DNA from 3 places in the Lysobacter sp. Soil_C_15 genome. Region 1 is predicted to be linked to each of the others. Evidence: predicted binding sites of a transcription regulator. Region 1 holds the regulator's gene; each other region holds the start of a gene.
The links. Region 1 encodes HrcA, which represses chaperone genes, less so after heat shock. Its sites were predicted from a motif close to TTNGCACTCNNNNNNNNNGAGTGCNAA; they were not measured.
Positions count from the first base shown of each region.

Region 1 (10,063 bases):
GCTCGCCGAAGGGAATGCCCTTGGCGGTGGCGTCGACGTACAGATCGAACTGCGGCAGATAGTTCAGCACGTGATTGACGCTGGCCACCACCGGCACCGACGGCAAGCTGTAGACGTTGCCGGCATTGATCAGGGCCTGGGTCGATTCGATGCCCTTGGCCGACAGCAGCGCCTGCAGCAGGGTGGCGTGGTCTTTGCAATCGCCGAGACGGTTATCGAGCACGAAGGCCTGATCGCGCGGCACCACCGCGCCCAGGCCGATGCAGTTGCCGCCGTAGTCGATCTGGGTCGACACCCACTCGTACAGGGCCTGGGCCACCTCGCGCGGGGCGGTCTTGCCGGCGGCGATCTCGTCGGCCAGCTTGCGCACGCGCGCGCTGGGCTCGGCCTTGGGCAGGGCCCGCGCCGCGTAGGCGCGGGCGATGTCGGCATAGCCAGGGAAGGTCGAGAAGGCGAAACCGGGGAAGCGCTCGATCTGGTACACCGAGTAGTCGTTGGTCTCGTCCTCGACCGGTTCGCGGTTGCGGTAGCTCCATTCGATCAGGCGGCGGCCGCCGGCGACCTCGTCGCGCACGGTCTTCAACCCGCCGAAACCGCGCGCCTGCGCGGTCAGCGCCGCCGGAGCGTCGATGCGCACGCGCACGTCGCCGTAGTAACGCTCGCTGCCGCCGAAGCTTTCGATCTCGGAAAAATGGCCGTCGAACATCGGCTGGATCGCGGTCAGGCGGTAATCGATCACCACCGTGTCGCCGACCGCGACCTCGGGGAAGACCACGCTGGTGGTGGCCCGGTCGGAGAACGCCGGACCGCCGCCGGCGCGGCCCTGGTGGGTCTCGACCTGGTAGTTCGACTTGGGCACTTCGACCCGGCGTCCGTCGGCTTTCTGGGTGTAGGCGGCGATCACGTCCAGGCGCTGCAGGCTGGCGCTGTAGCTGATCGAGCGGTGCTTGGCCGCCTCGACCGCGCGCTCTTCCATCACCTTCACCGCCATTTCGCGCCGCTCGCTGTAGGCGCCGTCGGGTTCGATGCGGTAATCCACGTGCAGACGCTCGATCCGCATCGGCTCGGCTTCGGCGGGCTTCGCGGCCGGCGCCTGGGCGGCGGCGGGCGCGGGCGTTTGCGCGGCTTGTGCGCCGGCCATGCCGGCCGACAGACTCAAAGCGATCGCGGCCGAGAGCCGCAACATGATGGTAGGCATCCTTTCGTCCCCGTTTCCCTGAAAGACGGCGCCGGACCGCGTCCGCGCACCGCGCCGCGATGGCGGCGCGCCTGTTCTACCACATCGCCGCGACGCCGCAAGCGGTCGCGAACGATGACGGATCCAGGCACATTGAATCGGCGGCGCGGGGTCGCGGCCGCGGCTTGCGACCGAAGGACATTCCCGCGGGACGCCGCTCCTACCCCAAGGACGCGGTTTCGATCGGTGGCAAGGCGGCCGACGGCGCTGCGCGTCCCGGGTCGCGGCTTATGCCGCTGCTACAGGAAGCGGCGACGCCCTGTCGTTCCTCCACGACGCTTCGGCTGCGCCCCCCCCCTTTGAAAAAAGGGGCCAGAGGGATTTGCCGTTGCCGTTGCTCACGGCTTCGACAGCTATTGCTGTTGCTTTCGCTTCCGCCCCCTGCTCAAGGCCGGTGGAACTGCGCCAGCGAGCGGCGCAGCGAGCCGCCGTCGGGCGAGATCAGGTCGGCGATGCGCCAGCAGCCGCGCTCGTGGACGAACAGCAGCTGCGCGCTGCGCTCGCTGCGTTCCTCGCCCAGCTCGAAGCGATAGGCCACCCGCACCCGGTCCCGGCCCTCGGCCTGGAAACGCGGGTCCACCGCTTCGCCGTCCTGTGCGCCGAGCCAGGGATCGGCGTCGATCGCGCACAGTTCGCCGCCGTCGCGGCAGGCGTGTTCGCTGCGCAGCAACGCCAGCAGCGGCGCGGCGACGGCGTCGCCCAGGCGCTGCGGCGCCTGGTCCCAGAACAGGTAGTGCGAGCGATAGAAGGACTGCGCCACCGCCGTCGGCGTGGCGCCGCTGCAGGCGGCCGCAGCCGGCAACGCGGCCGCCAACGCCAACACGAAGGCGACTGCCCTCGCCGCCCGGCGGGCGAGCGCAGGCCGCGCGATCGGTGTCCGGTTCGGCGTTGCGTGGCGTAGCGGCATCAGGGACTCCATGTCGATGGGAACGAGGCAGCGAGCGTTCGGCGAGGCGCTGCGGATCGCGACGCCTTGCTCTCGGGCGTGCTTTTCTAGCACATCGCTGCGTTCCTGCCCGCCGGCGCGCGCAAGCCGCCACATCGAGCGAAGAATCGTATCGAACCGGATGCCGAGGCCGCGGCCGATCGTGTGCGGGTTGCCGCATCGCGCCTGCGTTTTGGCACCTCGCTCGGGCCGGTGTCGACGCTGTCGGGAGCGCCACCGCAGAAAAGACCGCCTGGCGGCCCTGTCCAGATCCAGCAGCGAGCGGCACGGCGCGCCGCCCGGCCAGGAGGTCATTCGGAACCACCGCCGCAAAAAAAGAAAGGACCGCATGGGCGGCCCTTTCCAAATGCGAACGGCGCAGCACGCCGCCCGGCTCAGGACGTCATCCGGTCCCAGAAGCCCTTGACCCCGTCGAGGAAGGTCGAGGAACGCGGCGAATGCCTGCGCGCGCCGTCGCCGACGAAGGTGGCCTCGAACTTCTCCAGCAGCTCGCGCTGCTCGGGAGTGAGGTTGACCGGCGTCTCCACCGCCACCCGGCAGTACAGATCGCCCGGACGGCGGCTGCGCACCGATTTGACGCCCTTGTCGCGCAGGCGGAACAGCTTGCCGCTCTGGGTCTCGGCCGGAATCCGCAGCTCGACCTCGCCGTCCAGGGTCGGCACCCGGATCGAGTCGCCGAGCGCGGCCTGGGAGATCCGGATCGGCACTTCGCAGTGCAGATCGTCGCCCTCGCGCTGGAAGATCTCGTGCTCGCGCACGCGCACTTCCACGTACAGGTCGCCCGGCGGCGAACCGGCCGGGCCGGCCTCGCCTTCGCCGGTCAGGCGGATCCGGTCGCCGTTGTCGACGCCGGCGGGAATCTTGACCTGCAGGGTCTTGGTCCGCTCCACCCGGCCCTGGCCGTGGCAGTCGCCGCAGGGATTGGCGATGGTCTGGCCGCGCCCGTTGCAGTGCGGGCAGGTCTGCTGCATCGAGAAGATGCCGCGCTGGAAACGCACCTGGCCGCGGCCGTTGCAGGTGGTGCAGGTCTCGACCTTGCCGTCGGCCGAGCCCGAGCCCTTGCAGGTCTCGCACTCGTCCAGGGTCGGGATTTCGATCTGCTTCTCGACTCCGCCGACCGCTTCCTCCAGCGACAGCTCCATCACGTAGCCGATGTCGGCGCCGCGGCGCGGACCGCGCGCTCCGCCGCCGCCGGCACCGCCGAAGATGTTGCCGAAGATGTCGCCGAAGATATCGCCCATGTCGGCGAAGCCGGGACCGCCGGCGCCGCCGCCCATGCCGTGCTCGAACGCGGCATGGCCGTGCTGGTCGTAGGCCCGGCGCTTGTTGGCGTCGGACAGGACTTCGTAGGCCTCCTTGCACTCCTTGAACGAGGCTTCGGCCGCCTTGTCGCCCGGATTGCGGTCCGGGTGGAACTTCATCGCGCAGCGGCGGTAGGCCTTCTTCAGGTCGTCGTCGCCGGCGTTGCGCGCAACGCCCAGCACTTCGTAGTAATCGCGTTTGCTCATGGGCTGGGAATCGGGAGTTGGGAATCGGGAATGGTTGGATCAAAAGCCAACGGCGCGGCGTGCGCGCCGTGAGCTACGGATACGAGAACGGGGAACCGGGTTCCTGACAGGTCGCGGCGCTCGCCGCTGCTCCCATTCCCGATTCCCCATTCCCCATTCCCGGCTTACTTCTTGTCGTCCTTCACTTCGGTGAACTCCGCGTCGACCACGTCGTCGGACTTGGCCGAGGCGGCGCCGGCGTCGCCGGCCGGGGCGTCGGCATGGCCGGCGCCGGCGGCGGCGAACAGCGACTGCGCGGCCTCTTCCAGGGCCCGCGACTTGGCCTCGATCTGGGCCTTGTCGTCGCCCTTCATCGCCGTCTCCAGCTCGGCGATGGCCGACTCGGCGCGGCCGATCGCCTCGCCCGGCAGCTTCTCGCCGTGCTCCTTGATCGCGCTGCGGGCGCTGTGGATCAACGCGTCGGCGTGGTTGCGGGCCTGCACCAGCTCATGGAACTTCTGGTCTTCCTCGCGGTTGGCCTCGGCGTCGGCGACCATCTTGGCGATCTCTTCCTCGGACAGGCCCGAGCCGGCCTTGATCTCGACCTTCTGTTCCTTGTTGGTCTTCTTGTCCTTGGCGCTGACGTGCAGGATGCCGTTGGCGTCGATGTCGAAGGACACCTCGACCTGCGGCATGCCGCGCGGCGCCGGCTCGATGCCGGACAGGTCGAAGCGGGCCAGCGACTTGTTGTAGCGGGCCTGCTCGCGCTCGCCCTGCAGCACGTGCACGGTCACGGCCGACTGGTTGTCCTCGGCGGTGGAGAAGGTCTGCGAGGCCTTGGTCGGGATGGTGGTGTTCTTCTCGATGATCTTGGTGAACACGCCGCCCAGGGTTTCGATGCCCAGCGACAGCGGGGTCACGTCGAGCAGCAGCACGTCCTTGACGTCGCCGGCCATGACGCCGCCCTGGATCGCCGCGCCGACGGCGACGGCTTCGTCCGGGTTGACGTCCTTGCGCGGCTCCTTGCCGAAGAACTCGGCCACCGCCTGGCCGACCTTGGGCATGCGGGTCTGGCCGCCGACCAGGATCACCTCGCTGATGTCGCTGGCGCGCAGGCCGGCGTCGTTCAGGGCGATGCGGCAGGGCTCGATGGTCTTCTTGACCAGGTCCTCGACCAGCGACTCCAGCTTGGCCCGGGTCAGCTTGATGTTGAGGTGCTTCGGACCCGAGGCGTCGGCGGTCACGTACGGCAGGTTGACTTCGGTCTGCTGCGAGGACGACAGCTCGATCTTGGCGCGCTCGGCCGCGTCCTTCAGGCGCTGCAGGGCCAGCGGATCCTTGCGCAGGTCGATGCCCTGGTCCTTCTGGAACTCTTCGACCAAGTAGTCGATGACGCGCTTGTCGAAGTCCTCGCCGCCGAGGAAGGTGTCGCCGTTGGTCGACAGCACTTCGACCTGCATCTCGCCGTCGACCGAGGCGATCTCGATGATCGACACGTCGAAGGTGCCGCCGCCGAGGTCGTACACGGCCACCTTGCGGTCGCCGCCCTTCTTGTCCATGCCGTAGGCCAGCGCGGCCGCGGTCGGCTCGTTGATGATGCGCTTGACTTCCAGGCCGGCGATCTTGCCGGCGTCCTTGGTCGCCTGGCGCTGGCTGTCGTTGAAGTAGGCCGGGACGGTGATCACCGCCTCGGTGACCGGCTCGCCCAGGTAGGCTTCGGCGGTCTTCTTCATCTTGCCCAGCACTTCGGCCGAGATCTGCTGCGGCGCCATCTTCTTGCCGTCCTGGGTCGCGACCCAGGCGTCGCCGTTGTCGTGCGGGACGATCGCGTACGGCACCAGGCCGAGGTCCTTCTGCACTTCGGCGTCGGTCATCTTGCGGCCGATCAGGCGCTTGACCGCGTAGAAGGTGTTCTTCGGATTGGTCACCGCCTGGCGCTTGGCCGAGGCGCCGACCAGGACTTCGCCGTCCTTGGTGAAGGCGACGATCGACGGGGTGGTGCGATCGCCTTCGGAATTCTCGATGACCTTGGCCTTGCCGCCTTCCATGATCGCGACGCAGGAATTGGTCGTGCCCAGGTCGATGCCGATGATCTTGCCCATTGCTGTGCTCCCTCTCGAATGCTTTGGAATTTAAGGGGCGGGGCGCGCTGGGCGCCGGCCGCCGATGTCCGTTATCTGGGGCCCGGTGCCGGGCAGTTCAAGCGCCCGTGCCCTGCCCCGTCGGTCCCGGTACCGGCCCTTCGCCGGTCCCCGGACGCAGGTCTCACGCGTCCTGGCTGACCACCACCAGGGCCGGCCGCAGCAGGCGCTCGTTGAGCAGCCAGCCCTTCTGGTAGACCTGGACCACGTGGTTCGGCGCCACGCCCGGTGCCGGCACCAGGCTCATCGCCTGGTGGTGTTCGGGATTGAACGGCTGGCCGGCCGGGTCGACCGCGACCAGGCCGTTGTCGGCGGCGACCTTGAGCAACTGGCGCAGGGTCAGTTCCATGCCCTGGCGCAGCGCGCCGCTGTCTTCGCCGGCCGCGGCCAGGCCGGCCTCCAGGCTGTCGATCACCGGCAGCAGATCGCCGAGCAGGCGTTCGTTGGCGAACTTGCGCGCCATCTCGATGTCGCGCGCCACGCGCTTGCGCTGGTTATCCAGCTCGGCGCGCTCGCGCAAAGAGTCTTCGCGCAACTTGCCCAGTTCGGCGCGCAGGGCGTCCAGTTCGGACACTTCTGCGGCCGGCGCCTCGTCCTGGGCGGCCTGGGCCGATTCGGGGTTCAGATCGTGTGAGTTCATGCTGGTTCCTGGCGGTCCATCCGCGACAGGGGCAGCTATGGGGCCGCGCCGGCGCCATTCAAGTGCCGGGATCTGCGCCGATCGGCCGGGATCGGCGCCGAGCCGCGGGGTTCGTGAACGGCTGCGCGGTCCGGTCGGCCGGAGCGAAACGCCGTAGCGTTTGCTGTTCGCTCCGTTGCGAAAGGGGGGCTGGGGGATTTGCTCCTGCCTTCCGGGCCGCTTGCGCCGGCCAGCGCGGGTTCGCGGTCGCGGCTGGCGCCGCTCCTACCCGGGAACGCCATCGCCTTTGCTGTTCCCTCTCTGAAAAAGAGGCGCTGCTCTTACAAGGAGCCGGGGTGTTGCGGGGGCTCGCCGCCCTCGCCGGGCTGGAACGCATCGCCGAGCGCGTCGGCGGCGGCCTGCACCACCGGGATGACCCGGTCGTAGGCCATCCGGGTCGGCCCGATCACCCCCAGCACCCCCAGCACCCGGCCGCCGGCGGTGTACGGCGCGGTCACCAGCGACACCCCTTCCAGCGGCGCCAGCCCGGTTTCCTCGCCGATGAAGATCCGCACCCCCGGCGCGCGCACGGTGCGCTCGAGCAACTGCAGGATCTCGCGCTTGCGGGCGAAGGCCTCGAACAGCTCGCGCAGCCGGTCCAGGTCGGCCAGCTCCTGCAGCCCCATCAGCCGGGTCTGCCCGGCCAGGACCATGTCGTCGCCGTCAGGCGCCAGCACCTGCTCGGCCAGCTCCACCGACTGGGCCAGCAGGGCCTGCATCTCGGCCTGGGCATGGCGCAATTCGTGGACCAGGGTGGCGCGGATCTCGGCCACCGGCCGACCGGCGAAATGAGCGTTCAGGTAATTGCTGACCCGCTCCAGCTCGCCGCCGTCGTAGGGCCGGCGAGTCTGGATGATGCGGTTCTGCACGTCCTGGTCGGCGAACACCAGGATCGCCAGCACCCGTTGCGCGTCCAGCGGCACGAAGTCGATGCGCCGGAACGCGAACTGCTCGCGCTTGGGCACGCTGACCACGCCGACGAAATGGGTCATCGCCGACAGCAGCTCGGAAGCGCTGCCGAGCAGGGCCTGGGTGCCCGAGCCGGCCGGCAGTTCGCTGCGCAGCCGCGCGACCTCGCCCTCCGGCAGCGGCCGCACCTGCAACAAAGAGTCGACGAACAGCCGATAGCCTTGCGCGGTCGGCACCCGCCCGGCCGAAGCGTGCGCCGCACTCAGCAGCCCGGCCTCCTCCAGGTCGGCGAGGATGTTGCGGATCGTCGCCGGACTGACGTCCAGCCCGGCGTGCCGGGCCAGGGTCTGCGACCCGACCGGCTCGCCGCTGTGGATGTAGCGGCCGATCAGGGTGCGCAGCAACTGCCGCGCACGCGGGTCGAGGACGGGTTCGGGCGTTCGGCGGGTCATTGGTGTCGATATAGGCGTCGAGGCGAGGAGACGCAAGGCTTCGGCTGCAGCGGGACTCGGGATTCGGGACTCGGGACTCGGAGAAGCCGAGGCGCAGTAGTCGCCCCCCGTCCTTGCTCGCCTTCAACCTCTCGGCCCCGCCCCCCCACTTCGAGTCCCGAGTCCCGAGTCCCGCAGCGCCGCAGCCGCAGCCGCAGCCGCAGCCGCAGCCGCAGCGCACAGTCTCACCTGGTGACCCGCCATTGCCCTACCCTGCGCCGCTGTCCGTCTCCCATTCCCAGGCCGCCGGCCCTCAAGGCACAATCGCCGCCGCATGCTCGCCCATCTCTCGCTCAAGCAATTCGCCGTCGTCAGCGCCGCCGAACTCAGCTTCGGTCCGGGGCTCACCGTCATTTCCGGCGAGACCGGCGCCGGCAAGTCGCTGCTGGTCGACGCGCTCGGCCTGCTGTCGGGGCTGCGCGCCGACAGCGGCGTGGTCCGCCACGGCGCCGACCGCGCCGAGCTGGTCGCCGACTTCACCCTCGACGACGCCCCGCAGGCCGCGCAGTGGCTGCGCGACAACGAACTGGACGAAACCGGCGACGGCGACGTCGCGGTATGCCAGATCCGCCGGGTGATCCGCGCCGACGGCGGCTCGCGGGCCTGGATCAACGGCCGCCCGGTCACCCTGGGCCAGCTCGGCGACCTCGCCGGGCACCTGGTCGAGATCCACGGCCAGCACGAGCACCAGGCGCTGATGTCCAAGGCCAGCCAGCTCGGCCTGCTCGACGCCTACGGCCGCTGCGAGGCCCAGCGCGAACCGGTCGAACGCGCCGCGCGCGCCTGGAGCGCTTTGCTGCGCGAGCGCGAGACCCTGCTCGCCCAGGGCGACGTCAGCGACCGCATCGGCTGGCTCGAACACCAGCACGCCGAACTCGAGCGCGAGGCGCTGGAGCCGGAGGCGCTGGCCAAGCTGCTCGCCGACCACCGCCGCCACGCCCACGCCGCCGGCCTGATCGCCGCCTGCGAAAGCGCCTTCGCCCGGCTCGGCGGCGACGAGGGCCCGTCGCTGACCCGCACCCTGCAGCAGGTGCGCGGCGAGCTGCAGAAGATGAGCGAGCACGAGCCGCGCCTAGGCGAGGTCGAGGCCATGCTCGACCAGGCCGCGATCCAGATCGACGAGGCCGTGTCCCTGCTCGACCGGGTCCGCGACGACCTCGACCTGGACCCCTCCGAGTTCGAGCAGATCGAACACAAGATGGGCCGCCTGCACGAACTGGCGCGCAAGCACCGGATCGCGCCCGAACACCTGGCCGCGACCCGCGACGGCCTGGCCGCCGAGTTGGAACAACTGCGCGGCGCCGGCGAACGCCTGGAGCGCCTGGACGGCGAGATCGAGGCCGCGCGCGCCGGCTGGCGCCGCGCCGCCGACGCGCTCGGCCAGGCCCGCCGCGAGGCGGCGCGCTCGCTCGGCGCGCGCGCCACCGAGCTGATCGGCGAACTGGGCATGGGCGGCGGCCGCTTCGACGTCGCGATCGAACCGCTGGACGAAGACCGCCCCGATCCGCAGGGCGGCGAACGGGTCGAGTTCATGGTCGCGGCCAACCCCGGCCAGCCGGCCCGGCCGCTGCGCAAGGTCGCCTCCGGCGGCGAACTCTCGCGCATCTCGCTGGCGATCGAAGTCGCCGCGTTCGGCCTGGACGCGGTGCCGACCATGGTCTTCGACGAAGTCGACTCCGGCATCGGCGGCGCGGTGGCCGAGATCGTCGGCCAGAAACTGCGCACCCTCGGCGCCAGCCGCCAGGTCCTGTGCGTCACCCACCTGGCCCAGGTCGCCGCCCAGGGCCATGCCCACTACCGGGTCAGCAAGGCCGCCAGCGAAGGCGTCACCCAGAGCGCGGTGGTGGTGCTGGGCGCCAAGCAACGCGAGGAAGAACTCGCCCGCATGCTCGGCGGCATCGAGCTGAGCAAGGAAGTCCGCGCCGCGGCGCGGCGCTTGCTGGCGGATGTGGGGTGAGTTTTGGGGCTCGGGCTTCGGGACTCGGGACTCGGGCTTCGGGACTCGGGACTCGGGACTCGGGACTCGGGACTCGGGACTCGGAAAGATCGTCGTGGTCGCGAATGCGGGAATCCAGGGCGAGCGAGCTGGAACAGAACGCGAGGTTCGGCGCCCGCTTGAGGCGGCGGCCCGCGCGGGCGCCTGCCCCGGAGGCTCGCCTAGGCCGAGGTGAAG
Region 1 covers NZ_JBDGIR010000002.1:321,336-331,398, forward strand. The annotation lists gene AC3A57_RS05330 (DUF3857 domain-containing protein) at 1-1,198, opposite strand, end outside; gene AC3A57_RS05335 (hypothetical protein) at 1,623-2,477, opposite strand; gene dnaJ (molecular chaperone DnaJ) at 2,558-3,691, opposite strand; gene dnaK (molecular chaperone DnaK) at 3,856-5,772, opposite strand; gene grpE (nucleotide exchange factor GrpE) at 5,936-6,451, opposite strand; gene hrcA (heat-inducible transcriptional repressor HrcA) at 6,772-7,851, opposite strand; gene recN (DNA repair protein RecN) at 8,165-9,847, shown strand.

Region 2 (10,063 bases), on a different contig from region 1:
GTGGGAATTGGACCGCAGGACGCCACATCCGATCCTCGGTAAGGAATCATGCCTGGAGGACACCCACCCTCGGCGCTTACCGAAAGGGCAATGCCGTACAGGACTATCGCCTTAATCAAGACCGAGGCTTTCATTTCTTTCTGATCTCGTCCTGGTTCACCGGTTCGACCGCCGAGGGGTAGCTTCGTCTTGCGCCTTGGTCGTAGCTGGTTCCGGCTTTGCTAGCGCCATAGGTCGTCTCGTCAGGGTACTGCTTCGGTGATGCTGCGCCAGCCAGCGCCCGACCATGCCCCGACGGCCTATCCCCCTGCGTCTGGCCGCCACTGCCAAATGCTGGAAATTGCAGGAAGTTCCCCAGCGCCCCATGGAAGAACATCCCCACCATCGGTGGCACGGTGATCAGGGCGACGGTGAGGATCAGGCCCAGGCCGCCCTGCTGGATCGCCAGCGAGGACATGCCTTCGGCCTCCAGGCCGAGGATGCCGGCGGCCTTGGCGGCCCAGAACGCGGCCGCGACCTTGCCGGTCAGCTTCAGCGCCATCGCCGACATCATGCTCAGCGCCGCCATCGAGAAGAAGGTGGCGATGCCCGACATCAGCCATTTGCGGAACAGGTCGCGGGTCTGGTCGAACATCAGGCACAGAATGAACAAGGGCGCCAGGCCGACGAAGAAGGCGATGCCGAACTTGTACATCAGCATCAGCGCGCCGACCGTCATCGGCACGCTGGCGGTGCCGAATCCGGCCATCAGCAGGGCGCGCGACTTCTGTTCGCGGGTCTCATCGTCGCCGTCGACGATCCGCACCGCGTCGATCGCGTTCATCGCGATCTGCATGTAGGCCAGGTTCTGGTCCACCGCCTCCGCCGCAGTCTGGCCGCGGTTGCCGCTGACCGCCTCGTGGATCTCCTGGTCCAGGCCGGTGGTCAGCAGGCGGTACAGGTCGAGGCTGGCGAAGCTCATCGTGGTGGCCACGCCGAGGATCAGCGCGACCCTCATCCCGCTCACCACCAGCCCCATCATCGGCTCGCGCGACTGCCCGGTGGCGACGCGATAGCCCATGATCAGGAAATACAGCGTGGCCAGGGTGAAGGCGACGCTGGCGACCCAGCTCATCATGCGCTTCATCAGGGCGAAGCCGAAGGCGTTGATCTCTTCGGTGAAATAGTTGTTGATCAGCTTGTAGAACGCATAGTCGACCAAGCCCGACTGGGACTGCGGGGCCAGCCATGGGGCGAGGTCTGCGAGCGACGGCAGGTCCATTGCGATGGGTTCTCCGTCCGGATCAATGGCGCAACGCGGCCGCGAACAGCGCCGCCTGGATCACGTTGCCGATCAGCGTGCCCTTGTTGCCGTCCAGCGCACGCTTGGCCAGGCGCGACTGGTCGGCCTTGAGCGCAGCGATGTAGTCGTCGTAGGCCTTCATCCGCGCCTGCCAGTAGTCCAGCTCCATCGAGGTGCGCAGCATGAAGCGATGGGCTTCGTTGTCGTTGGCGGCCAGGGCGCCCTGGCTGGTGCCGGCGGCGTCGCGCTGCAGCTCGATCGACTCAAACTCGCGGTTGCGCGCCACCAGGGTGCGCAGCATCTGCACCGACTCGTTGTACTTCATGTTCTCGGCATAAACCCGGCGCTGGCACAGGGTCAGCTGCTCGCTGACCAGATTGCCGTCGAGCCTGGGCAAGGCCAGCCTGAGCGCCGCCGCGACCGGCTCGCGCGGCGCGGAGTCGCCCGGACACAGGTCGGCCATGCCGTGATCGGCCGCGCGCGGCGGGAAGTCGTCGTGCATCCGGGTCTGGCTGAAATTGATCCGCTGCACGCGAATCAGCTGCTGCTGGTAGTGGCTGGCGGTCTCGCTCCAGCGCTGCGCGGTCTTGCCGAACTCGATTGCGTCGACCGCGGCCTGGCGCACCTGTTCGACAAAGTTGGCTGGGTCGTACACGACCTGCTGCGCGGCTACCGGCGCCGCCGCGATCGCCAGCATCGCGCCCAGCCAGTGCACATTGCGCAATGCCTTTGCGCGCCGATACCTCGTCTGCAATCCCATTCCGCTTCCCGTCCTTGTCGGCCGACGGGCGCACTATCGCGCACGAAAAATGTGACTTGTCGAATGTGCCGCGAGATGTCCGCATCTATCCGACGAGCGGTATAGACGATCGATTCGCGATGCATATTCGTCTACACGGACGAGCTCCGCCCGCATGCCTAACCGCCTTTCGCCGCGACGCCCGTCGCCAGCCGGGCCAGCTCCCCTGCGCCACGGCGACGCCGTGCGCCTGCGGCGGCGAATCCGACCGGCGCGGACCTAACCCGACAGCGCGCCTCGGGCAAAAAAAACCCCGCCTCGCGGCGGGGTTTTTCGTGTCGCGCGAACGGCGAACGGTACGGATCAGAAGTCCATGCCGCCCATGCCGCCCATGCCGCCGGCGCCCGGCATCGCCGGCTCGTCCTTCTTCGGCAGCTCGGCGACCATCGCTTCGGTGGTGATCATCAGACCGGCGATCGACGCGGCGTTCTGCAGCGCGGTGCGGGTGACCTTGGTCGGATCCAGGATGCCGGCTTCGATCATGTCGACGTACTCGCCGGTGGCGGCGTTGTAGCCGTAGGCGCCCGAACCTTCGATGACCTTGTTGAGGATGACCGACGGCTCGTCGCCGGCGTTGGTCACGATCTCGCGCAGCGGCGCTTCCATCGCGCGCAGGGCGATCTGGATGCCGTGGTTCTGGTCTTCGTTGGCGCCCTTCAGGCCGGCGATCGCGGCCTTGGCGCGCAGCAGCGCGACGCCGCCGCCCGGGACGATGCCTTCTTCCACGGCAGCGCGGGTGGCATGCAGCGCGTCTTCGACGCGGGCCTTCTTTTCCTTCATCTCGACTTCGGTCGCGGCGCCGACCTTGATCACCGCAACGCCGCCGGCCAGCTTGGCCACGCGCTCCTGCAGCTTCTCGCGGTCGTAGTCCGAAGAGGTCTCTTCGATCTGCGCCTTGATCTGCTTGATGCGCGCTTCGATGCCCGAGCTTTCGCCGGCGCCGTCGATGATGGTGGTGTTTTCCTTCGAGACCTGGATCTTCTTGGCCCGGCCCAGATCCTTGATCGTGGCCTTTTCCAGCTGCAGGCCGACTTCTTCGGAGATCACGGTGCCGCCGGTGAGGACGGCCATGTCTTCCAGCATCGCCTTGCGGCGGTCGCCGAAGCCCGGAGCCTTGACCGCGCAGACCTTGACGATGCCGCGGATGGTGTTGACCACCAGGGTCGCCAGCGCCTCGCCTTCGACTTCCTCGGCGACGATCAGCAGCGGCTTACCGGCCTTGGCCACGCCTTCCAGCACCGGCAGCAGGTCGCGGACGTTGGAGATCTTCTTGTCGTGCAGCAGGATGAACGGGTCGTCCAGCTCGGCCGACATCGACTGCTGGTTGTTGATGAAGTACGGCGACAGGTAGCCGCGGTCGAACTGCATGCCCTCGACGACGTCGAGTTCGTTTTCCAGGCCCGAGCCGTCTTCGACGGTGATCACGCCTTCCTTGCCGACCTTGTCCATCGCCTGGGCGATCAGGTCGCCGATGTTGGCGTCGGAGTTGGCCGAGATGGTGCCGACCTGGGCGATTTCCTTCGAGGTCGAGGACGGCTTGGACAGCTTCTTCAGCTCGCCGACGGCTTCGGTCACGGCCTTGTCGATGCCGCGCTTGAGGTCCATCGGGTTCATGCCGGCGGCGACCGCCTTCATGCCTTCGCGGATCAGCGCCTGGGCCAGCACGGTCGCGGTGGTGGTGCCGTCGCCGGCGTTGTCGGAGGTCTTGGAAGCGACTTCCTTGACCATCTGCGCGCCCATGTTCTCGAACTTGTCGGCCAGTTCGATCTCCTTGGCGACGGACACGCCGTCCTTGGTGATCGTCGGCGCGCCGAAGCTCTTCTCGAGCACGACGTTGCGGCCCTTCGGACCGAGGGTGGCCTTGACGGCGTTGGCGAGCACGTTGACGCCGCGCACCATCTTGGCGCGAGCGTCTTCACCGAAACGAATTTCTTTAGCAGCCATTGTTGCTGACTCCGGGAATAGGGAATGGGGAATCGGGAATGGGACGAGCGAAAGCGGGCGGAATCGGGCGGGGCGGGTTCGTCAGCGCAAGCGCTTCACGATTCCCCATTCCCGATTCCCGGCTTTCAGCCGACGATCGCGAGGACGTCGTCTTCCTTGAGGATCTTGAATTCGACGCCGTCCTGCTTGTAGGTGCTGCCGGCGTACTGGCCGTAGATGACCTTGTCGCCGACCTTGAGCTTCGGCGCGCGCACGCTGCCGTTGTCCAGAGCCTTGCCTTCGCCGACCGCGACGACTTCGCCCTTGGTCGACTTTTCCTTGGCGGCGTCGGGGATGATGATGCCGCCGGCCGAGATTTCGTCGGCTTCGATCGGCTTGACCACAACGCGGTCGTAAAGCGGCTTGAGATTCATGGCGTCCCTCTGTAAGTGATTGAATGATCGGGAAAAGAATCGGAATTTTAGCAGTCGCCACCGGAGAGTGCCAACGCCGGGGACGAAAGCGCCCGGACGCGCCGGGACTGGACGCTAGATGAGGCGCGGCCGGCGCCTTTCAAGGGCCCGGGCGAAAAAAGTCGCAAAGCCGCCCCGGCCGGCTTCGGCCGTGTCCTGGGGCCCGTACCCCTGCCGCCCCTCCCCCGGCCGCCGTTCGCGTCGGCGCTACGGCGCGCCCGGCTCCGCCCCGGCCCCGGCCGGTCCCAGCCCCGCCGCATCGAGGTAGGCGCTTGGGCTGGCGCCGAGATGGCGGCGGAACATCGCACCGAAGGCGCTGGCGCTGGCATAGCCCAGGTCGAAGGCCACGGTGGTCACCGCGACCCCGGCGGCCAGCCGTTCCAATGCCGTCATCAGCCCGGCGCGCTGGCGCCATTGCAGCAGGCTGTAGCCGGTCTCGGCGGCGAAGCGGCGGCGTAGGCTGCGCTCGGACAGGTGCGCCCAGGCCGCCCATTCGGCCGCGCCGCGCGGGTCGTCCGGGCGCTCGATCAGGGCCTGGGCGATCTTCAGCAGGCGCGGGTCGTCGGGCATCGGCAGGCCGAGCCGGCCGTCGCGGCCGCCCGCGGCGGCGATCTCGTCCAGCGCCACCGCGCCCAGCCGGGCCCGCGCCGGCGTGGCTTCGGTGCCGTCGCCGAGCCGGGCGACGATCTCGCGCAGCAGCCCGGACACGCGCAGCGCGCAGGGCTGCGCCGGCAGCCCGGCACAGGCGTCCGCGGCCACGTACAGGCTCCAGCCGGCGAAGCCGGGGCCGTGCGAACGCAAGGAATGTTCGGCCTGCGGCGGCATCCACACCGCGTCCGACGGCGGCACCAGCCAGCGGCCGCGCTCGCTGCCGACGGTCAGCAGGCCGCGCCGGGCGCCGAGCAACTGGCCGCGGGCGTGGCGGTGCGGCGCGGTCGTTCGTGGGCCGCGGGCATCGCCGACCACGGCGATCACCGCCGGGCCGTCGCCGGCGTCGGCCTGCGCAGCGCTCAGCCAGGCCTGGCCGGACGCGGAAGCGTCGCGCCGGGCGAGGTCGCGCGAGTGAGGATCGGGCAAGGGCGGCCTCCGGTTTGGCCGGAACGCGATGGAACTCGGCCGCGGCAACGTAGCAGAGCCGGGGCGCGGCGCCCAAGCTGGCGTTCCCGCTTCCACCCCGCTCCATTCGAGGAATCCCCGCATGCGTCCTCACGACATTCTCGCCGACGGTGCCGATACCGCCGTGCTCGGCGGCGTCATCGTGCGCAAAGGCTCGGTCGCCGCTTTTCTCGCCAACGCCCGCACCCTGGCCGACCCGCAGGCCGACGCCGCGGCGCGCGAGCGGGCCCAACGCCATATCCGCGAGGTCCTGCCGGCGCTGCGCGCGATCGGCCTGTTCGAGGCGATGCAGATCCGCGATCCGCAGCTGCGCGCCTGGGTCGAAGCCCAGCCCTGAGCGCGGTCGGCGCGGGCGCGCGCTAAGGTAAGGCCGATACCGCCATCGCGCGCCCAGCCCCGTCGCCAGGAAACCGCATGTCCGCCACTTCCCCCGCACGCATCGCCGCTGCCCTGACCGAACTGTGGTCGCCCCGGATCGTCGCCGAGGTCGACGATGCCTACGTCAAGGTCGCGCGGGTGCACGGCACCCTGGCCTGGCACAGCCACCAGGACGAAGACGAGCTGTTCTACGTGCTCAAGGGCCGGCTGACGATCGAACTGGAAGACCGCCGGATCGAACTGGGCGAAGGCGAGATGTTCGTGGTGCCCAAAGGCATGCGCCACAACCCGATCGCCGAGGAGGAATGCCACCTGCTGCTGATCGAGCGCAAGACCACCCTGCACACCGGCGAGGTAATCACCGACAAGACCCGCTCGCTGGACGAGCAATTGCGCCCGCTCGATTGAGCGGCGCGCGGCGGACAAAAGAAAAGAGCGCGTCCCGTGGAACGCGCTCTTTGGTACGGAGACGGCCTGTCCTCTGCATGGCGCTATCCGGCGCCCTTCCCCCGAACCGACCTCGTGTCTCGCCGAACTCCCTATCGGCGTGGAACCGATCTTGCGAAGTCCGGGTAACGGTTACCAGCCGACGGAGGCGCGGACGGCGCTACTATCGGTAGCATCAGCGGCATGGGAACACGATAAATCCATGTTTCATAAATAAAGTCAGATCGGCTTGGTGACCCGTAGCGCACCAGCTATGGCGTCTATCGGTCACCAGGTGAAAATCGGTAGCAAAATGCACTCAGCGCCTACCTCGATGCCGGAGCAACGCCGATGACCCCGCAACAGCGCATCCGCCTCGCCCGCCGCCACGCCGGCCTGTCCCAGGCCGCGCTGGCCGCCGCCGTCGGCGTGCAGCGCAGCGCGGTCGGCCACTGGGAGTCGGCGCAGGGCAAGTTTCCGAGCATGGCCCATCTGCGCGAATTGGCCCTGGTGACCGGAGTGCAGTTCGAGTGGCTGGCCACCGGGCGCGGCAAGATGAACCTCTCGGCCGACACGGCGATGGACTCGGTCGCCGCGGCCGAGGCGCTGCTGGTCGACGACCCGCTGGAACTGCGCCTGATCCTGGCCTTCCGCGAGGCGCCGACCCGCAGCCGCGCGCCCCTGGTCGAGGTCGCCGAGCAACTGGCCGAGCTGCGCACCGGCCGCGCGCGCTCGGCGGTGTCCAAGCGCGCACCGGGCTGAGCCCGCGCTCGCGGCCGAGGAAGCGTGACCGGCGCCGCGCTCGCAAAGCGTGACGCAGGACAGCCGGCGCTGTCACAAACCCCGACTAGACTCGGCCGGATGCGCCTGGGGAGGCGCTTTCCGACTGCGCCCACCGTCATGCGTGCGCGTCGCCATCACAAGGAGCCGTTCGATGTCGAAGTCCGTTCGTGGCTGTCCCGTTGTTCCGTCCTGGCGCCGCCGCGCGCCGCTGGCGCTGGCGCTGGCCGCGCTGATCCCGTCCGTGGCCCCGGCCGCGGTGTTCGTCAACGAATTCCATTACGACGACGCCACCGCGTCCGGCGACGTCGGCGAGCGCATCGAGGTCGTGGCCACGGCCGGCGAGACGCTCAGCAACTACCGCATCTACCTGTACAACGGCAGCTCGCCGTCGGCGGCGACCACCTACGACAACGACCCGGTCCCGGCCGGCAGCGTGGTCAGCTGCGGCGGCAGCGTGCGCATCGCCACCCTCAGCTACCCCACCAACGGCATCCAGAACGGCTCCAACGACGGCTTCGCCCTGGTCGACGGCAGCGGCAACGTGGTCCAGTTCCTCAGCTACGAGGGCTCGATCACCGCCAGCAACGGCCCCGCCGCCGGCAAGACCAGCAGCAATCTGCCGGTGTCCGAGTCCGGCTCGACCGCGGCCGGCACCTCGCTGCAACTGTCCGGCAGCGGCAGCGCGTACTCGCAGTTCGCCTGGCAGAGCTCGGCCAACCAGACCTTCGGCGCCTGCAACAACGGCCAGAGCTTCACCGGCTCGAATCCGAACACGCCGCCGAGCGTGACCTCGACCACCCCGGCCAACGGCGCCAGCAACTTCCCCGCCGCCGGCGACCTGGTCGCCAACTTCAGCGAAGCGGTCAGCCTGGCCGCGGGCGCGCTGACCCTACAGTGCGCCACCTCGGGCGCGGTCGCACTGACCTATCCGTCCAGCGGCACCGCGATCTCCGCCTCGACCGGCACCGCCCTGTACGCCGGCGAGGCCTGCACCTTCACCGTGGTGGCCAGCAAGGTCACCGACGCCGGCGGGGCCAGCCCGGCCGCCAACACCGTGGTCAACTTCAACGTCGCCAGCGGCGGCGGCACCAGCGGCTACTACGCCCACGTCAACACCAGCAGCGCCAGCCAGCTGCGCTGCTCGCTGCACGCGACCATCAAGGGCCACACCGTCTATCCGTACAGCGGCGGCACCACCAACACCTGGTCGATCCTCGAGATCGCCGACGAAGACCCGAACAACGCCGGCCGCATCCTCGACGCCTACCGCAACCGCAGCTACCTCAAGGTCACCGACCGCGCCGGCAGCGGCAGCGGGCTGAAGTACAACCGCGAACACACCTGGCCGAACTCGCTGGGCTTCGGCTCGACCACCGGCAACCTGGGCCTGCCGAACGCGCCGTACACCGACACCCACATGCTGTACCTCACCGACGCCGGCTACAACGCCGACCGCGGCAACAAGCCCTACGCCAACTGCTCGCTGTCCAGCGGCTGCGGCGAGCGCGTCACCGAGGCCAACAACGGCAGCGGCGGCGGCAGCGGCGTGTACCCGGGCAACTCGAACTGGTTCAAGACCCCGGACGGCAACGCCGGTTCGTTCGAAGTCTGGGGCCAGCGCAAGGGCGACATGGCGCGCGCGATCCTGTACATGGCGATCCGCTACGAAGGCGGCACCGACCCGAACAGCGGCCAGTCCGAGCCGGACCTGGAGTTGACCGACGACCGCAGCAAGATCGTCATCACTTCGTCCTCGCCGGCCTACATGGGTCTGTTGACCACCCTGCTGCAGTGGCACCAGGCCGACCCGCCGACCGCGGCGGAAAAGGCCCGCAACGAAGTGATCTACAGCTTCCAGGGCAACCGCAACCCCTTCATCGACCATCCGGAATGGGCGACGGCGTCGTTGTTCACCTCGACCAAGCCGGCGAGCTGCCAGTTGATTCCGTAATCGGATCGCGCCTGGCTAGAAGCAAGCGCACTTACGGACGCCCGCTCGCTGCGGGCGTCCGTTTTCCCCCTCGGCACATTGTCCTGTTTGGTCGCGCGGTCGCGTTGTTCCAGGCAATCGGCGCCGGCCGTTGCGCCGCCCGGCCGCAACCGGCGCCGAAGACACAGGGGGATGCATGAGAAGGACCTTGACCGCGCGGCTGCGCCTGCCGGTGGCGCTCGCGTTGTGCCTGGCGGCCGGCGCCTGCGCCAACTTCTCCGCGGTGGAGAAGTATTCCGACCAGACCAAGAAACTCTCGGCGGCATTCGCGCCGATGATGGCCGGCTCGGTGCAGAGCTGCGTCGACAACTACACCCGCAAGAAACTGATCGCCTCGCCCAGCTTCGATCCGGCGCAGGTCGAAGTCCAGGCCAAGGAGCGCTGCGCCAGCATCGCCGAGGCCAACGGCACCATCGCCGCGCTCAACGATTTGTTGAGCCAGTATGCCGACACCCTGGCCGCGCTCAGCGACAAGAAACTGCCGTCCTACAGCGAGGACTTCGGCTCGCTCAAGGGCAGCCTGGCCAAGCTGACCCGCGACGACGGCAGCACGCCGATGCTGGAAAAGGCCCAGCTCGATTCGGTGATCGCGCTCGGCGATTTCCTGGCCCGGGTCGCCACCCAGCGCCAGCAGCGCAAGCACATCCGCGAGTTGCTCGACCATCAGGACGCGGTGTTCGTGGTGGTCGATACGCTCAAGGCCTATGCCGACCTCAACTACCGCGGTTACCTGCGCGACGAACTGCGCAGCATGGGCCCGTTGCGGCTGTCGATCGAACGCGCGGCCAAGACCGAACCGCTGGCGGCCAACGCGGCCAAGGCCGCGCTGCTGACCGAAACCCGCCAGGTCGAGGCGCGCCAGGCCTCGATCGACCAGTTCCTCAAGGCCGCCG
Region 2 covers NZ_JBDGIR010000005.1:359,213-369,275, reverse strand. The annotation lists gene AC3A57_RS14490 (TrbL/VirB6 family protein) at 131-1,261, opposite strand; gene AC3A57_RS14485 (hypothetical protein) at 1,284-1,997, opposite strand; gene groL (chaperonin GroEL) at 2,385-4,025, opposite strand; gene AC3A57_RS14475 (co-chaperone GroES) at 4,151-4,438, opposite strand; gene AC3A57_RS14470 (AraC family transcriptional regulator) at 4,685-5,554, opposite strand; gene AC3A57_RS14465 (hypothetical protein) at 5,676-5,930, shown strand; gene AC3A57_RS14460 (cupin domain-containing protein) at 6,008-6,379, shown strand; gene AC3A57_RS14455 (helix-turn-helix domain-containing protein) at 6,749-7,159, shown strand; gene AC3A57_RS14450 (endonuclease) at 7,332-9,131, shown strand; gene AC3A57_RS14445 (hypothetical protein) at 9,307-10,063, shown strand, end outside.
Region 2: a site for HrcA is predicted at 4,486-4,512, ahead of AC3A57_RS14475 (co-chaperone GroES). Genes of this name have one in related genera too.

Region 3 (10,063 bases), on a different contig from region 1:
CAGGGCGCGCGCGCGCGCGCCGGCCAGTTGCAGCACCTGCGCATGCGGACTCAGCCAGGCCTGCGCGCCGAGCAGGCCCTGCCACTCGTCTTCGATCAGCTGCGGATCGGCGCGGAAATCGCGCAGCGAAGCGCATTGCGGCCGGCGCCGCACCGCGCGGTCGAGTTCGTCCTGCAAGGCCGCCATCGGCAATGCGGTCATCAGCACCGCATAACGGCGCCCGGCCAGTTCGCCGTCGCGCCACAGGAACGGCAGCAGACTCTGCGGCAGCACCAACTCGACGTCGCGCGCCTGCAGGCGCCGGGCCAGATCGCGCGCATGCCCCTGCAATTGCGCCAGCCGCACTTGCGGCAAGGCCTGGCCGCGCCGGCGCCGATAGCGCCAGGCCAGCGACTGCGCGACGCGCCGGTGCGCGGCCTGCGCCGGCAGCGCCGCGCCGCCGGCGCCGAACACGCGGTCGCCTTCGCCGCGCTGGTCCTGCAGATGTTGGCGGAACTCCGGCCAGGCCTCCTCGATCCACCAGGTCCGGCGCAGACCGCGCGCGGACGGTCCGGTGTGGCGATGGCACTCGGTCTGGCCGCAGCTGCCGCAATCGTTGATCGGCGAAGTCGCGCGCCGCGACGACGGCGCCAGCGGCAGGGCGGGCTGCAACTGCGCCCGGGCGCGGATGCGCAAGCGCAACCGCTGCGCATCCATCGCAACTTCCAGGCGCCAAGCGAACGGCGCACGCAGGCGCAGGTCGAGGTAATTCCAGAACACGGTCGCGTCGCGATCCTGCTCGGCCAGCGACCCCGGCAGCGTGCGCGAATGGCGGTGCCGTTCGACCACCTCCAGGCCGGCGCGCACCGCGCTGTCGTACAAGGCGTTGGACAACTGGCACAGGCCGCCGCCGATCGCCGGAATCACGCAGCCCTCGCGCAGCTCGCGGCCGCTGACGTAGCCGCGCGAGCGGGTCGCGCGGCCGACCTGCTTCCAGAAACCGAACACCGCCCCGGCCGGCACCTCGATGCCGTCGAGCCGACGCAATGCCACGCGCAGGTTCTGCAGTTTGCCGGCGACCAGCACCGGGTCGGCCTCGTCGCGCGGCCACAGCGCGCCGTCGAACTCGGCCAACACCGGCGCGTCGCGCAACGCGGGCGACGGCGCATGCGCGCGCGGGCGCTGCGGATCGCATGCATCGCGCCAGAACCGGATCGTGCGCAGGCCCCAGGCCTTGCAGGCGAACAGCAAGGCCTGGCGACGGGTCGGCAGGTCGCTGCGGGCGGGCGGCGGAAGCGTGGCCGTGCTCATTTCGTCCTTGAAGAGATGTCGATCCTGGGCGCTGCCGTCCGGCGTCGCTTACTTGGCCTTGAGCCTGGGTTTGCCGGCCGCGGGCGCTGCCGGCGCGGGCTTGGCGACGGGCGCGGCGGCGGGTTGGGGCGGCGATTTGGCCGCGCCCTTGCCCTTGGGCTTGTCGCGCACCCACACGATCTGGTTGTCGCGGCGCAGCTCGAACAGGCCGCTGGCCTCGATCAGGTCGCTGAGCTTGCGATAGCCGTAATTGCGCGAGTCGAACGAAGCCTGGTTGCCGATCTGGTGGCCGACCGCGCCCAGGTGCGACCAGCCGTCGTCGCCGGCGACCGCATCGACCGCGCGCCGCAGCATCCGCACCAAGCGGGTGTCGCTGCGCAGATCGCCGGCGCTGCGCGGCGGCGTGGCCGGGGCCTCGTCGGCCGGCGCGTCGGTGCCGGCCGGCTGGCCCAGCGCTTCGAGATAGGTGAACTTGGAGCAGGCGTTGACGAACGGCTCCGGCGTCTTCTGCTCGCCGAAGCCGTAGACCTTGGCGCCTTCGGTCAGCAGCCGCATCACCAGCGGGGTGAAGTCGGCGTCGCTGGAGACGATCGCGAACCCGTCCAGGTTGCGCGCGTACAGCAGGTCCATGGCGTCGATCACCAGCGCCATGTCGGAGGCGTTCTTGCCCTTGCTGTAGGCGAACTGCTGCATCGGCCGGATCGCGTACTCGTGCAGCACCGCTTCCCAGCCCTTCAGGCTCTGGCTTTTCCAGTTGCCGTAGGCGCGGCGCACGTTGGCCACGCCGTAACGGGCCACCTCGGCCAGGATCGCCTCGATCTTCGCCGCCGGCGCGTTGTCGGCGTCGATCAGCAACGCGATGCGTTTTTCCTCAGCCGCCATGCCCGCTTCTCCTCGCGTCCGGTCCGGCCGCTCCGGCCGGTCCCGCTGCGGCCAGCCTAGCGCAACCGCGGTTGCGGCACGACCGTCGCCGCGCGCCGCTCAGGGCGCGCTCATGACGCCGCCATCGCGATCGGCGAAAATGGCCGCGAACCCAACGACGAAACCTATCCCCATGACCCAGCTCGAACAACTGCGCGCGCTGTCCGCGGTAGTCGCCGACACCGGCGACATCGAGGCGATCGCCCGCTTCCGTCCGCTCGACGCCACCACCAACCCCTCGCTGCTGCTCAAGGCCGCGTCCCTGCCCGCCTACGCGCCGCTGATCGAGTCGGCGCTGGCCGCCGCCCAGGGCGGGAACATCGCCGACCGGGTAGGCGACGCCGGCCTGCGCCTGGCGGTGGCGATCGGCGGCGAGATCCTCAAACTGATCCCCGGCCGCGTCTCGACCGAAGTCGACGCGCGCCTGAGCTTCGATACCGACGCCACCCTGGCCCAGGCCCGGCGCATCGTCGAACTGTACGAACGCGCCGGCATCGGCCGCGAGCGCCTGCTGATCAAGATCGCCTCGACCTGGGAAGGCATCCGCGCCGCCGAGCGGCTCGAACGCGAAGGCATCCACTGCAATCTGACCCTGCTGTTCTCCTTCGCCCAGGCGGTGGCCTGCGCCGAGGCCGGGGTCTATCTGATCTCGCCCTTCGTCGGCCGCATCCTCGACTGGCACCTGGCCAACGGCGCGGCCAAGCCGGCCACGCCGCAGGACGACCCCGGCGTGCAGTCGGTGGCCCGGATCTGGAACTACTACAAGCGCCACGGCTACGCCACGGTGGTGATGGGCGCCAGCTTCCGCAACACCGGACAAGTCCTGGCCCTGGCCGGCTGCGACCGCCTGACCATCTCGCCGGAGCTGTTGGCCGAACTCGACGCCGGCGCGGGCGAAGTGCCGCGCGCGCTGATCGACGACGGCGCCCGCGCCGCGCCGGAGCCGGCGCTCGGCGAGGCCGCCTTCCGCTGGCAGCACAACGAGGATGCGATGGCGACCGACAAGCTCGCCGACGGCATCCGCCGTTTCGCCGCCGACCAGCGCAAGCTGGAAGACCTGCTCGCGCAACGCCTGCGCGGCTGACGGAGACCCAACGGCCATGAGCGATTCGCGCAAACACGTCGTCATCGTTGGCGGCGGGTTCGGCGGATTGTGGGCGACGCGCGCGCTGGCCAGCGCCGGCGTGCGCATTACCCTGATCGACCGCCGCAACCATCATCTGTTCCAACCCCTGCTGTACCAGGTCGCCACCGCCGGCCTGTCGGCGCCCGACATCGCCGCGCCGCTGCGCCACATCCTGCGCAAGCAGGCCAACGTCGAAGTGCGGCTGGGCGAAGTCGTCGCCCTCGACGCCGGCGCGCGCCAGCTGCGCCTGGCCGACGGCGAGGCGATCGGCTACGACTACCTGCTGCTCGCCAGCGGCGCCACCCACGCCTACTTCGGCCACGACGAATGGGCGGCGAACGCGCCCGGGCTGAAGACCCTCGACGACGCGCTGCTGATCCGGCGCCGGGTGCTGCTCGCGTTCGAACGCGCCGAGGCCGCGCAGACCGAGGCCGAACGCGCCTCCTGGCTGCATTTCGCCGTGGTCGGCGGCGGCCCGACCGGGGTCGAGCTGGCCGGCACCCTGGCCGAGATCGCCCGCCACACCTTGCGCCGCGAGTTCCGTCGGATCGATCCGGCGCAGGCCAAGGTGCGCTTGATCGAGGCCGGGCCGCGGGTGCTGGCGAACTTCCCCGAGTCGCTGTCGGCCAAGGCGCGCGCGCAGCTGGAACGCCTGGGCGTGGAAGTCGTCACCGGCATGCCGGTCGCGGCGATCGACGGCGACGGCTACCGGCTCGGCGAGGAGACCGTCGCCGCGCGCACCGTGCTGTGGGCGGCCGGCGTCGCCGCCTCGCCGCTGGGCGCGATGCTCGACGCGCCGCGCGACCGCGCCGGGCGGGTGCAGGTGCAGCCCGATCTCAGCGTGCCCGGCCACCCGGAGATCTTCGTCGCCGGCGACCTGGCCAGCCTGCAGCAAGCCAATGGCCGGCCGGTGCCGGGCGTGGCGCCGGCGGCCAAGCAGATGGGCAGCTACGTCGCCCGCGCGATCCGCGCCCGTCTGCGCGGCGAGACGATCGCGCCGTTCGGCTACGTCGACTACGGCAACCTGGCCACCATCGGCCGCCGCGCCGCGGTGGTCGACCTGCGCGGCCTGCGCTTCTCCGGGTTCATGGCCTGGGCGTTCTGGCTGGCCGCCCACGTGTTCTTCCTGATCGGCTTCCGCAACCGCTTGCTGGTGATGCTCAACTGGTCGTGGGCGTATTTCACCTATCAGCGCCACGCCCGGATCATCTTCGGCGGCAAGCCCGATCCGTCCTGAGCCGGACGCTCGGTCCGGTACCGGCGCCGCGATCGGCCGGCAGCCAAAACGAAGGGCGCCGCAAGGCGCCCCTCGTCCTCGCCCGCCGGCCTCGCAGCCCGCGCGGCCGGGCGCCGATCAGGTGAACCCGTCGTAGTAGAACGCGGTGGCCTGCACCTGCCGCACCGCGCCGGTGTCCAGGTCGGTGATGGTCACCTGCAAGGTGGCCTGGCCGTCGCCGTAAACGTCGGTATAGATGAGCTTCTCGCAGTAGGGCGCATTGCCGCAGCCGGCCGGCACGGTGTTGTTCTCCAGGTCGCGCCAGGCGTAGGCGTAGTTGCCCGCGCCGACCCCGGTCACCTGGAACAGCGCGGTGCTCGGATTGTTCGCCGAGCCCGGCCGCCAGATCGAGCTGCAACTGCCGACTTCGGGCACGTCGAAGGCGTAGGTGTCGACGAAGCAGGTCACCGCCGCGTTGCTGACGTCGCCGGCGCGCGCCGGTTGCGTCGCTGCGCCCACGGCGAGCAGCGATAAGGCTGCGCCCAACACCCAGGTCTTGCTGGTTTGCATAAACCCCTCCATTGGTTTGCGTGCGTGGAAGGTTTTCCACGCGATCGGCGGAACGTCGCCGCGACGGCGCGTTCCCGGTTCGGTCGAAGCGGTCGTCCGTGCCGGCTTAATGCCAGCCGTCGTAGTAGTACGCGACCGCGCTCACCGTGCGCACCGCGCCGGTATCCAGGTCGGTGACCGTCGCCGCCAGGCGCGCTTCGCCGTCGCCGTTGGTCTCGGTGGCGATGCGGACGTTGCAGCTGCGGGTATTGCCGCAGGCCGGCGCCGGGCCGCCGCTTTCCAGGTTGCTCCAGCTGTAGCCGTAGTTGCCGGCCTGCAGGCCGGTCACTTCGAAATGGGCGATGGTCGGGTTGTTGGCCCGGTTCGGCGTCCAGGTAGCGACGCAGACGTTCGCCCGCAGGGTGTCCAAAGCGAAGGTATCGACGTAGCAGCTCAACACCGCGGCGTTGACGTCGCCGGCCCGCGCCGGTGCGTGCGACAGCGCCATCAACGCGGCGAACCCGGCCGCGACCAGCATCTTCTTGGCGTGCATGTACCCCTCCATTGGGTAAGTGCGCCGGCTCCGGACGGAGCCGGCGGCGCAGTCTGGTCGCCGCATTCGCGGCCCGGCAAGCGCGCGCGCGGGGGCCTGCGACGCCGCTTCCAGTTCTCAACCGGCGCTGCGCGCGCCGGCGCATCGCCGGCGCCACCGGGAATGGCGCCGATCCGCCAGCGCAACGCGCGTAGCCGCGCTCAGGCGCGGTCGATCGCGCACAGGAAGCAACCGTACCGCGCGTTGTGGGCGGCGACCCGCACGATCGCCGGATCGGCGAACAGTTCCTGCACCGCTTGCTCGCCTTGCGCGCCGTCGGTTACCCGGGCCTCGCGCAGCCAGCCCTGGCCGTCGTAAGCGCGCAGCGACAGGTAGCGGGTCAGCAGCACCGGCGGCCATCGATCCTGGTACGTCTGCGCCCGGCTCGCGGCCTCGCGCACGAAGATCGGACCGCTGGCGCGGTACGGGCCCTGGGCCTGGTGTTCGTGGGTCAGCAGCAACACGGTTTCGCCCACCGCCGCATCGACCAGGGACACGCGGCAGGGATAGCCGCGCGGCGAATCGGCGACCACGCGGCGCATGTCGTGCGCCGCCAGGTCGGCGTCGTCGAGCGCGAACAACGCGGCATAGGGTTGCGGCGACAGGCCGGCGATGCGGTAGGAAATCATGGCGGAACTCTCGCTAGAAGGAGAGCGCAGGCTAGTCCCGCCGCGCGGCCGCCGATATCCGCGGCTTGCGCCGGGCTGTGTTCCGACGCCGCGCGCGCAAACGCGAACGGCCCGGTTGCCCGGACCGTTCGTGGGACGCTGGATTTGTCGCGGCGCTCGGGCCGAAACACTCAGGCCGAAACGCTCAGGCTGAGAACAGGCCGCGCATCTTCTTCAACGCATTGGCTTCGATCTGGCGGATGCGCTCGGCGCTGACGCCGTACTCGTCGGCCAGTTCCTGCAAGGTGATCTTGCTGTCGGCATCCAGCCAGCGGCGCTTGACGATGTCGCGCGAACGCGCATCCAGGCCGGCCAGGCCTTCGCGCAGCAGGGCCAGCTGGCTGTCCTCTTCGTCTTCGCGCTCGTAGGACTGCGACGGATCTTCGTCGGCGGCGCGCAGGTAGGCGGCCGGCGACGGCGGCGCGTGATCGTCGTCCTCGTCGGACGGCGCATCGAAGCCGATGTCGCGACCGGACAGGCGCGACTCCATCTCCAGCACTTCGCGTTCGGAGACGTTGAGGTCCTTGGCGACCAGGCGCACTTCCTCGGCGTTCATCCAACCCAGGCGCGACTTGCTCCTGCGCAGGTTGAAGAACAGCTTGCGCTGCGCCTTGGTCGTGGCGACCTTGACGATGCGCCAGTTCTTGAGGATGAACTCGTGCATCTCGGCACGGATCCAGTGCACCGCGAACGACACCAGGCGCACGCCCTGGTCCGGATCGAAGCGCTTCACCGCCTTCATCAGGCCGATGTTGCCTTCCTGGATCAGGTCGCCGATCTGCAGGCCGTAGCCGTTGTAGCCGCGGGCCACGTGGACCACGAAGCGCAGGTGCGAGTGAACGAGTTCGCGGGCCGCGTCGAGGTCTTCCCCTTCGCGGTAACGACGGGCCAAGGCCTGCTCGTCTTCGGCGGAGAGCACCGGAATCTGGTGCACGGCACCGATGTACGCGTCCAGCGAACCGAGCGCGCTGGGCACAGGCAGGTTGTTGGCGACTAGAGCGGTGGATTGGGCGATAGCGGTCATGGGGGTCATCTTAGCAGTCGGGTTATACGACTGCTAAAGGCGGGGGAAGTTCCGCAGTGTTGCGGGATTGGAACGAGGAAACGGGCGCGCCGTCGCAGGAGGGGCTCCGGCCGGCCCAGCGGGCGCCGGGCCGAAATGCTTTGATATCAATCACTTGCAAAAGAAGCCGTGAAGGCCGGGCCGGTCGCGAGCGGGCCAGGCACGCAGTATCCGCCGGCCAGGCCGGCCGGCGGCTGAATCCTCTCCCGGCCCGCCCACGGCCGGCACGCACCGCAGGCGGCCCGGCGCGGCCGGTCGCCCTCAGAAGTTGAACAGGTAGCTGAACTTCATGAAGAGCTGCTTGCCGCTGTGCAGGTCCAGGTCGCGGGTGCGGGCGACGAAGGCCGGGTTCTCGTTGATCCGCAGGTTCTGCTGCTGGTCGGTGTAGCCCAGGTAGAAGGCGGTGCCGGGGTTGGGCGAGTAGCTGACCAGCAAGTCGGTGACCAGCTTCTTGTCGCGCGGGATCAGGAACAGGTTCGTGTCCGAGTCCAGCGCCTTGTAGTCGAAGATCACGTGCGCGGCCCAGAAGCGGCTGAACTGGTATTTGATCTTGGTGAAGGACTGAGTGCTGCGGAACACCTTGGAGTCCGAATCGCGGCCGACGATCGAGTGGCGCGTGCGCAGTTCGTCCCAGATGAAGGACTGGTCGATGCGCAACTGGGCGAACGGGCTGAGGGTGAACTTGAGCTTGAACAGCCGTTCGTCGGCCAGGAACGGATCCAGCCCCGGCGCCGGCAGATGGTTGACCGTCTCGCGCTGGGTGTAGCTGACTTCGCCGCCGAGCCACTTGAACCACTCGCTGCTGACGCCGACCTTGAAGCCGTCCATGTAGAAATCGCGGCCGCCGAAGTACTCGTAGCCGCGGATCAGATTGCCTTCGATCTTGGTCAGGCGCAGGCCGTTGACCACGAAGCCCGGCTCCACGCTCCAGTCCTGGGTGTCGCCGTTCTGGTCCCAGGTGCGGTAGGCGGTCAGGGTCGGGCCCATGTTGACCAGCCACGGCGCGTCGGGGAACTGCTTGAGATAGCCCGACTTCTGGTACAGCTGCTTGATGCCCACGCGCGGCACGAAGCCGAGCTCGGCCTCGAAGTCGTCGGAGATGTCGATGTACTGGCCATCGAAGGTGAAGTCGCGGCCGCCGCGGATCGCCTGGGCGAACAGCAGGTCGCCGTCGCGGCGCACATCGCCCTCCTCGCGCGACTTGCTCTTGATCGCCTGGGCGTTGAGCAGCCAGTTGTCGTTGAGCTTCATCCGCGAGTCCAGGCCGAACACCCGGTTGTACTGGTCGCCGACGCTGCGGTCGGAGGCCAGGAAGCCGACGTTGGACTGCTCGCCGACGTCGCGCTGCAGGCGCGCCACGCCGATCTTGCCGGTCTTGCCGTAATCCTTGCCCGACAGCAGCAGGCCGGCGGACTCGTCGTCCATCAGCAGCCCGCCCAAGGCCCAGCGGCCGAGCCGGCCGGTGACGCGCGCGCCGTACTGCGGATTGACCACCCGGCGCGAGTAGAACAGCGACACCGGCAGGCCGAAGATGCCGCTGTTCTCGAGGAAGAACGGCCGCTTCTCGACGAAGCTCTGCTCGAAGCGCTCGTTGACGATCACCTGCGGCTCGTCGGTCTCGACTTCGCTGAAGTCGGGATTGACGGTCAGGTCGACCGCGATCGAATCCTTGACCACGAACTTGGCGTCGACGCCGACCTCGCTGCGGCGGTGGCCGCGCATCGACGGCCGGCCGGCCGAATCCACGCCCAAGGTCTCGGCGTCGCGGTAGGTGACGTGCGGAATCAGCTGGATGTTGCGGCTGGGCTGGATCTCGTCGGCGATGCGCGCGGCGGCGAACTGCTGGACGAAGCCCTCCTTGCGCTCGGTGATGTAGGGCCAGTACACGAACTCGTTGGTGCGCGGGATGATGCGGTTGATCGCGATGCCCCAGTTCTGCGCGTCGCCGCGTTCGAAGCGCAGGCTCTTGAACGGGATCTGCATCACCGCGACGTAGCCGTCGTCGGTCAGGCGGCCGTCGGACACCCATTGGGTGTCGAAATTGAAGTCGTAGCCCAGGCCCTCGGTGTAGCGGCTGTCCATCTGCGCGCCGTAAGGATTGACCGTGAACACGAACGCGCGCTGCTTGTCGCGGTAGGTGTCGAGCATCAGCTGCACGCCGTCGTCGCCGAACACCGCGTCGCGGCGGGCGATGCGCGCGCGCACCTGCTTGGGGTCGTCCTTGCACACGAACACCACGTACAGATGGTGGTCGTCGTAAGACAGGTAGGCGCGCGTGTCCAGCGAGGACGGCACGCCGTCGCCCGGCTTGTTCTGGCGGAAGTCCTTGACCTCCACGCCGGCGTCGGACGGCACGCCGCCGATGTAGTCCTGCAGCCGCGGCGCGTGCTCGGCGCGCGGGATGTTCAGCACATCGTCGGCCAGGGCCGGGAACGCGCTGCCGAGCAGCGCCAACAGGGTGGTGCACAAAGTAACGCGACGCATCAGTGTTCCGCCTTGGTCGTCAGAGAAATCGGGAGATCCCGGACATCGCCGTCCATGGCGGCGGATACCGGTCGTTGGGAATCGTCGGCGCGCCAGAAGCGCGCGCTGGGCGAGCGCAGGCCGGGCCGGCGCAGCACCGGCCACAGGCACAGGC
Region 3 covers NZ_JBDGIR010000001.1:577,866-587,928, forward strand. The annotation lists gene AC3A57_RS02450 (VanW family protein) at 1-1,290, opposite strand, end outside; gene AC3A57_RS02455 (NYN domain-containing protein) at 1,339-2,172, opposite strand; gene tal (transaldolase) at 2,345-3,295, shown strand; gene AC3A57_RS02465 (NAD(P)/FAD-dependent oxidoreductase) at 3,312-4,574, shown strand; gene AC3A57_RS02470 (hypothetical protein) at 4,692-5,123, opposite strand; gene AC3A57_RS02475 (hypothetical protein) at 5,230-5,655, opposite strand; gene AC3A57_RS02480 (DUF1203 domain-containing protein) at 5,856-6,323, opposite strand; gene rpoH (RNA polymerase sigma factor RpoH) at 6,508-7,386, opposite strand; gene AC3A57_RS02490 (carbohydrate binding family 9 domain-containing protein) at 7,687-9,909, opposite strand; gene AC3A57_RS02495 (glycosyltransferase family 87 protein) at 9,909-10,063, opposite strand, start outside.
Region 3: a site for HrcA is predicted at 7,397-7,423, ahead of rpoH (RNA polymerase sigma factor RpoH). Genes of this name have one in related genera too.